DNA from 2 places in the Butyrivibrio sp. XB500-5 genome. Region 2 is predicted to be linked to the other one. Evidence: riboswitches for the same ligand, from Rfam matches in the RefSeq annotation. Region 2 holds a riboswitch; the other holds the start of a gene.
The links. Region 2 has a riboswitch for tetrahydrofolate ahead of D6856_RS05855 (folate family ECF transporter S component). Riboswitches for the same ligand answer to the same signal wherever they lie in the genome.
Positions count from the first base shown of each region.

Region 1: linked by a shared signal. The riboswitch ahead of D6856_RS00550 (folate family ECF transporter S component) and the one ahead of D6856_RS05855 (folate family ECF transporter S component) in region 2 are both predicted to bind tetrahydrofolate.

Region 1 covers NZ_RAIS01000001.1:119,087-122,505, forward strand. Annotated here, with positions in the region: gene tyrS (tyrosine--tRNA ligase) at 1-398, opposite strand, end outside; T-box leader at 484-747, opposite strand; gene D6856_RS00550 (folate family ECF transporter S component) at 836-1,402, opposite strand; THF riboswitch at 1,466-1,570, opposite strand; gene D6856_RS00555 (hypothetical protein) at 1,628-1,840, opposite strand; gene D6856_RS00560 (DUF4309 domain-containing protein) at 1,934-2,440, opposite strand; gene D6856_RS00565 (hypothetical protein) at 2,469-3,176, opposite strand.
Region 2 covers NZ_RAIS01000002.1:254,187-257,605, forward strand. Annotated here, with positions in the region: gene D6856_RS05845 (hypothetical protein) at 1-124, opposite strand, end outside; gene D6856_RS05850 (bifunctional folylpolyglutamate synthase/dihydrofolate synthase) at 154-1,440, opposite strand; gene D6856_RS05855 (folate family ECF transporter S component) at 1,427-1,942, opposite strand; THF riboswitch at 2,006-2,102, opposite strand; gene D6856_RS05860 (hypothetical protein) at 2,266-2,784, shown strand; gene D6856_RS05865 (response regulator transcription factor) at 2,788-3,419, shown strand, end outside.

The DNA of each region.
Region 1 (3,419 bases), on a different contig from region 2:
AGATCCACATAGTTGAGGTTAAGAAGCCAATCCGCATTGTTTACCATCATTGCCTTGCCTTCGCCAAACTCAATGAACTTCTCCATCTGCCTTTTGAAGCATGCTGCGTTGTGATCGATGTCTTCTCTTGTAAGCATCTTACGCATATCGGTTCTTCCCGAAGGATCACCGATCATTGTTGTACCGCCACCGATGAGTGCAATAGGCTTGTTTCCTGCCATCTGAAGTCTCTTCATAAGTGTAAGTGCCATGAAGTGACCTGCTGTAAGCGAATCAGCTGTACAGTCAAAGCCGATGTAAAATGTTGCCTTTCCTTCGTTTACAAGCTCTCTGATCTTCTCTTCATCAGTTGTCTGAGCGATCAGTCCTCTGGCCTGTAACTCTTCATAAATCTTCATATCTTTTTCCTCCTGATAATGAATACACGATTGCGAAGGATCTTATTTTTTGTAAAAAAAACGCCCCTCACAATCAAATCTGATTGCGAAGGACGAATAATTCGTGTTACCACCTTCATTCACATATAGCTCACGCCATACGCCTCAGCAAGTACGATCCGCGAAATATCACGAACGATACTCTTCCGATATAACGGTCAGTCCCGTCAGAGCCTACTAAATCAAACATGATCTTCTGCTCTGCAGCTCACGGAGGTATTCATCATCGCCCTTAACTTACGCCTCTCACCACCCGGCAATTCTCTGTTGTCAGCTTGCGATTCTTACTTATTCCGGTCACAGCCTTTTATGTTTTATATGATAACAAATTTTAGTGAAATATCACGTTTATGTCAAGCTATTAAAGTCAAAATGCTTTATACCGTCAGTATAACCGATCAATCCTCAAAATACGGCTTTACAACTTTGCTCATAACCGTGAGCATCATAAACAAGATCGCACTGTCAATCGGAAGCATTATCGAATTGGACAAGATTCTTCCGGGAAGGATTGATGAAATAGCCTTTCCGTAAAGCATGTTGAGCCATAACGTATTAAGGCCGACATTACAAGATATTTTTACGCAAAGCTCTGCGGCTACAACTCTCCATAATTTAACAGGCTTCTTGTAAAGGAAAAATGAGTAGATCACAGAAGCAACCATTGCAGTAACAGTAAATCCAAAGAAGAAGTTTCCGTCACTTGATAAAAACCATTTGATTATATCAAGTGAACCTCCTAAAATCGCGCCGATAATAGGTCCAAATAAGTAATCAACAATTCTGTTCGGAAGCCCTGAGAATCCGACTTTAATGTACGGACCGAATTTGATTGTGGCTACTTTACCAAGGACAATGGCCAGCGCCGCCATGAGTCCGCAGAAAGTCATAACTTTCACTTCTTTGAATTTTGAGATGGGATTTGTTTTGATTGTTTTGAATGTTTCGTTTGTAAAATCAGACATAAAATTACCTCCTTTGCAGTTTCCTTTAACCACACCGGAGGCATAATTATTCTCAAGCGATGTAGCAGCGGGATGCGATATTAGTACCGCGGATCATGAAAAAGATCCTTCGTCCCGATGACAACTCCCTGTTCACCGAGCACTTAACGCACTAACGTCTACTCTGCACTTCATAATATTTTTTCCAAAAGAAATAATATCATCGCTTTTATTCAATTGCAACTATTACATTTCACCGGCCATCTTATCGGTGATTTCCTTGATAATGAATGATCCGACTGCCCATCCGATAATTCCAAGGATCATATAGAGTCCATCAGAGGGGATGATTTTGTAGGCAAAACCACATGCAAACAATGCTGACCAAGCAATATTCCCCAAAATATTCACTGCCGTCGCCTTTTTATCATCCGGATAAGTCTTAATAAAAATACGCATTTTTCATACCTCCTATATTTATGTATATATTAACCAACTATATAATACACAATTACAGAAGATATGACGTTGCAAAAATTATATTTTTTTACATCAGCCCGTATATTTTATTTCGCTGACGGTTTGATCGATCACAAAAGAGATCGTGTAATCATCAAATGAATAAGTTAAAATATTCATGCTATCTATAGACACACCTTGAGTTTCTCCGTATGCGGCCTTAACTTCCTCTTCTGTACTTCCGACACTTATTCCTTTTGAAGTCTTGATATTCTCATCTTTAATAGAGATCATATCGGGAAATTCCTGTCTTTTTTCTTCATCAATCTCGTTTATGATATATGATGACACCCCAACAAGACCCGAATCGAAAGTATAATAAAATCCCGGTTTATCACCTTCCTTGGTCTCGGGCTGTCCAAATGCTTCAAAAACATTATCCATGTTTTCATCCTTTATGGACACAGTAACTCCGTTATATTCAAATGCAGCATCTTGTGATGAATCTGCAGAAGCTCCTTTTGATCCGCCAATGCCACAACCAACAATTGATACGGTTAATAATGAAATCAATATCATTCCGATTAGTTTAGTTTTCATGATATTTACTCCTTCCTTTAAAAACTCATTAAAGCGTTATTCCTACCTGTTCACAGACATTATTCAAAATATAATCATATACGATATTACTTCGAGATTCACATAAATTAATATCAGCCGGATTTTTTATTTTTTTTGCAGCTTCAACAAAAGCGTGCAACTGTTCCTTTTTAGATAAAACCTTATCAATTGAATTATTAAAAGCATTTCTAAGCGAAATCTTATACTCTTTCAAAGCTATGAATTCTTCTTCTATAATATTTTGTGCTACTTCATCTACTATTTTTTGATTAAGATCATCCGGAAAGCCTTTAAAATCAAATCGTGATTTACATCCATTATCATAAATAAACTTACAAATATCTTCTCTTAATACTTCCGGTATCGGATAATGATATCCACCAAATAAAGTCTTGGCCTTAAATCCAAATACTTCTTTGTCTCTCTCATCAGTTTTCTTTATAAACAGAACTTCTAAACCGGTGATATTATCTCTAATATCGACAGTTTTATGGTAATAATATTCGGCATTATACCAATCATAGCCTGAATCTATCCAGCCATCATCAAGATAGGACTGCACAGGTTCTTGAGACAATGAAGTCGTAGATATATGAATATTAGGATAATTCAAGTCATCTAAACGTCGCATAAAGTGTTTATATATATAGCTAACTTTGTAGATTTTGTATTGCTCTTTATATGTGAGATCTCTTATGGATTTTTTCTCAAACATTCCGTACCCTCTGCATTGCGCACAACCTCGTATATATCGATTGACTGATCAATCAGATCCTTTGACATTACAAAACAACAAGATCCGGCGTTAACGGCTATAAAATCATCCTTAGCACTGGTTAGTTGTGATGCATCCCAAATCCATCCTCCCCACTCATCTTATGAATATACTTTATTAAAATCTTCCCAGTCGGTAAAAAAGGCGTAGATTTAACCGAGTTTTCTCCTTCTCCTATAGTCA
Region 2 (3,419 bases):
TTAATTCCTCAATGGTCTTGGGGCCCTTTTCATTCTTGTGTGATGGATTTGGGGCGCTGCAGTCGGGACATGCATGTAAAGTATCTTCGTAAGTATTTCCGCAATAATCACATTTAATCTTCATAAGGAATCCTCTCGGAGATTATCTTATACTTAAAAATTTCCAATTTCTTTTATCAGATACAAAGATCCTGCAATGCAGATAACTTCACTTTCCATAAGTATCCGGTCGTACGGAATCTTTTTTTCTATTATAATCGCTTCGACACCGCGAGTGTTAATCATTTTTGCAAGATCTAAAGGCTCCATGGTTCTTTTATTCGGAACCGCTGTGACGTAGCATTTATCGGCTATAGGCATAAGTTCATCCAGGATAATATCCACTTCTTTATCCGCAAGAAGTCCGAGTATAAACGTTATCTTTTTACCCGGAAAATATTCTTCCAAAGATTGCCTAAGGACCGCTGCGCCCTGTCTGTTGTGTCCGCCGTCGATGATGACATACGGATTTTCTTTTACGATCGTAAAGCGTCCGAACCACTCGGCATTAGCTATTCCCTGTGCAATAGCCTCATCGGAGATCTTAAAGCCTTTATCCCGCAGCTTAATGCAAGTGCATATTGCCAGCGCAGCGTTATCGATCTGGTAGGTTCCGAGAAGCTTTGTTCTGTAATTAACTCCGTTAAATTCAAACACCTGCCCCTGCAAACTTCTCTCGATCACTTTGGGAGAATCAAAATACACCAGACGAACGGCTTTTTCAGAGCATGTCTTTTCAAGAACATTTTTAACTTCGGGATTCTGCATAATAGGAGTAACGACAATTGTACCGGTCTTTATTATTCCCGCTTTCTCGGTAGCAATCTCGGTAAGTGTGTTTCCGAGGATCGACATGTGATCGTAGCTTATCGGAGTTATCACAGTGGCAAGCGGAGCCGGGATTACGTTGGTCGTATCAAGGCGTCCGCCGAGACTTACTTCCATGACAACGATATTGCAGTTCTTTTCCCTGAAATAAAGAAAAGACATTACGGTCAGAATCTCGTATTCACTTGGGTAAATACCTTCAGAGGCAAGCTCGTCATATGCAGGCTTTACCATAGAAAAGATTTCTGCAAAATCCTCATCCGTGATATCAACGTTATTTACCTTAAAGAGCTCGTTATACCTAAATAAAAAAGGAGAAGCAAACGTTCCGACGGTTTTTCCGGCTTCCATAAGAATTGATGTGATATAGGAAACTGTCGACCCTTTTCCGTTAGTGCCCGCAACATGAACATAGTTTAGGTAGTTTTGGGGGGTGCCGAGCCTCTCAAGAAGAGAAAGCTCGGCGTCCAATGAAAAGAAATCTTTCTTTGGATCTTTATTATCTTTTGGTGGTTCAAAATGAGGCAATTCCTCAAAAAAAGAAATTGCCTCTTCATAGTTATACTTCCGCATAATCTTTAATCCTGTGTAATGCAAATAAGAAAATTGATAATAAAATGTAGTTGATCGGTATCATGGCAAGTTCCTTTGGAAGTCTCGCCATAAGCGTGATAAAAAAGCCTTTTTTGATATACATGAAGTCAAGCCAGAAAGTATTCATGATAATTCCGACAACAAGAGTATGGACAAGTAAAGCGACGAGGATCCTTACGGGATGGAGCTCTTTTTTATAAAGGATTGCTCCGAAGATAAGGCCGCTTACAATTCCGCTTATAGTAAATCCGGGGAAAAACGGGCCTGTGGGTTTTACAAGGTATCCTCCGATATCAATAAGTGCTCCTACAACGGCCGCGATACCGGGACCGAGTGACATGCCTGCAACTGCGATCGGAAGAGAGCCGAAGCGGATCTCGATGATCTGGCTGATGGGAATCTTAAAAAATCCCAGTATTATTCCTACTGCCGTGAGCATGGCAGCAAGGGTGAGTATTCTTGTTTCTTTTAATTTATTCATATAAATACACCTCCTTGCAGTTTCCTTTTTACTACAACGGAGGTGCTTAACACTTCGCTATGTAGCAGCGGGATGCGACCATAAAACCGCGGACAAAACCTTCGTCTAAATGACAACTCCCTGTTCACTTAGCACTTGACGCTTTACAGTCTACTCTGCATTCTTAATTTCTTCTGTATTATAGGTGTAACTCGGAATAATATCAAGTATACTGTTATTAATCTATTTTTAATCTTACTCCAAGGATTGTTTAATTTACGGACTATATATTTGTCATTGTAAACAAAAACAATCTTTCCTAATGAGGAGAAAGGGAACACAAAATGGATGAATTTGAAAAGATTGAAAAATTAAGAACAAGAGCAGATGTAAGTTATGAAGAAGCAAAAGCAGCACTCGGCGAAGCAAACGGAGATTTACTTGATGCAATGATAATTCTTGAGAAGCAAGGAAAGGTCAAAGGACCCGAGCAGCAAGTACACTCCACGGAATATACCACGGATGCATCTTATGAGATGGTTCCTGTTGGCAAAGCTAAAGCTTGCAGTGGTGATTTCGGAAAGAAGGTAAAAGAATTCCTTAAAAGAGCCATTGATTTTCTTTCAAACAATTATGTTGAGATCACACGTAAAGGCGAGCACGTTATCAATATTCCACTTTGGCTTGCGATCCTTACGCTTATCTTTGGATGGTGGGCAGTACTCGTTCTTATAGTTGTTTCATTGTTCTTTGACTGGAATTATAAATTTTACGGAAAAGATGACCTCAAGAAGGCCAATGATGTAGTAGATAAAGCAAAGGAAACAGCCGAGCAGGTAAAAGACAGTTTCCGTGAGGAGTAATGCATGGCAGCGCATTTACTGATTGTAGAAGATGAAGAAAAACTGGCAAGATTCGTTGAGCTGGAATTGCAGCACGAAGGATATGAAGTCAGCAAAGCATTTGACGGAAGAGAAGGACTTAAGATGGCAATAGAAGGGGACTACGATCTCATTCTTTTGGACATCATGTTGCCGGGGCTCAACGGTCTTGAAGTTTTACGGCGCCTTATGCAGGATAAGCCGACACCTACAATATTGTTGACCGCAAGAGATGCGGTTATGGATAAAGTATCGGGACTCGATGGCGGGGCGGTGGATTATATCACCAAGCCCTTCGCCATCGAAGAGCTCCTTGCCAGGATCAGAGTTGCGCTTAAGCTTCACGGCAAGAATGCTGCGGGAGCTTTAAATACCAATGATACCGAGCAAAATTCCGAGGGTATCTACACCTGGCAGAAACTTCGACTTGATGAAAAGAAACGAGAAGTTACTTACGATGGCCATGGCATCACTTTGACCAATCGTGAGTTTTTGATGCTTGAAATGCTACTCAAAAACAAAGACATCGTTCTTTCCAGAGACACACTTCTTGAGAAAGTATGCGGCTATGATTATGTGGGAGAGACCAACATGATCGACGTGTACATCAGATATCT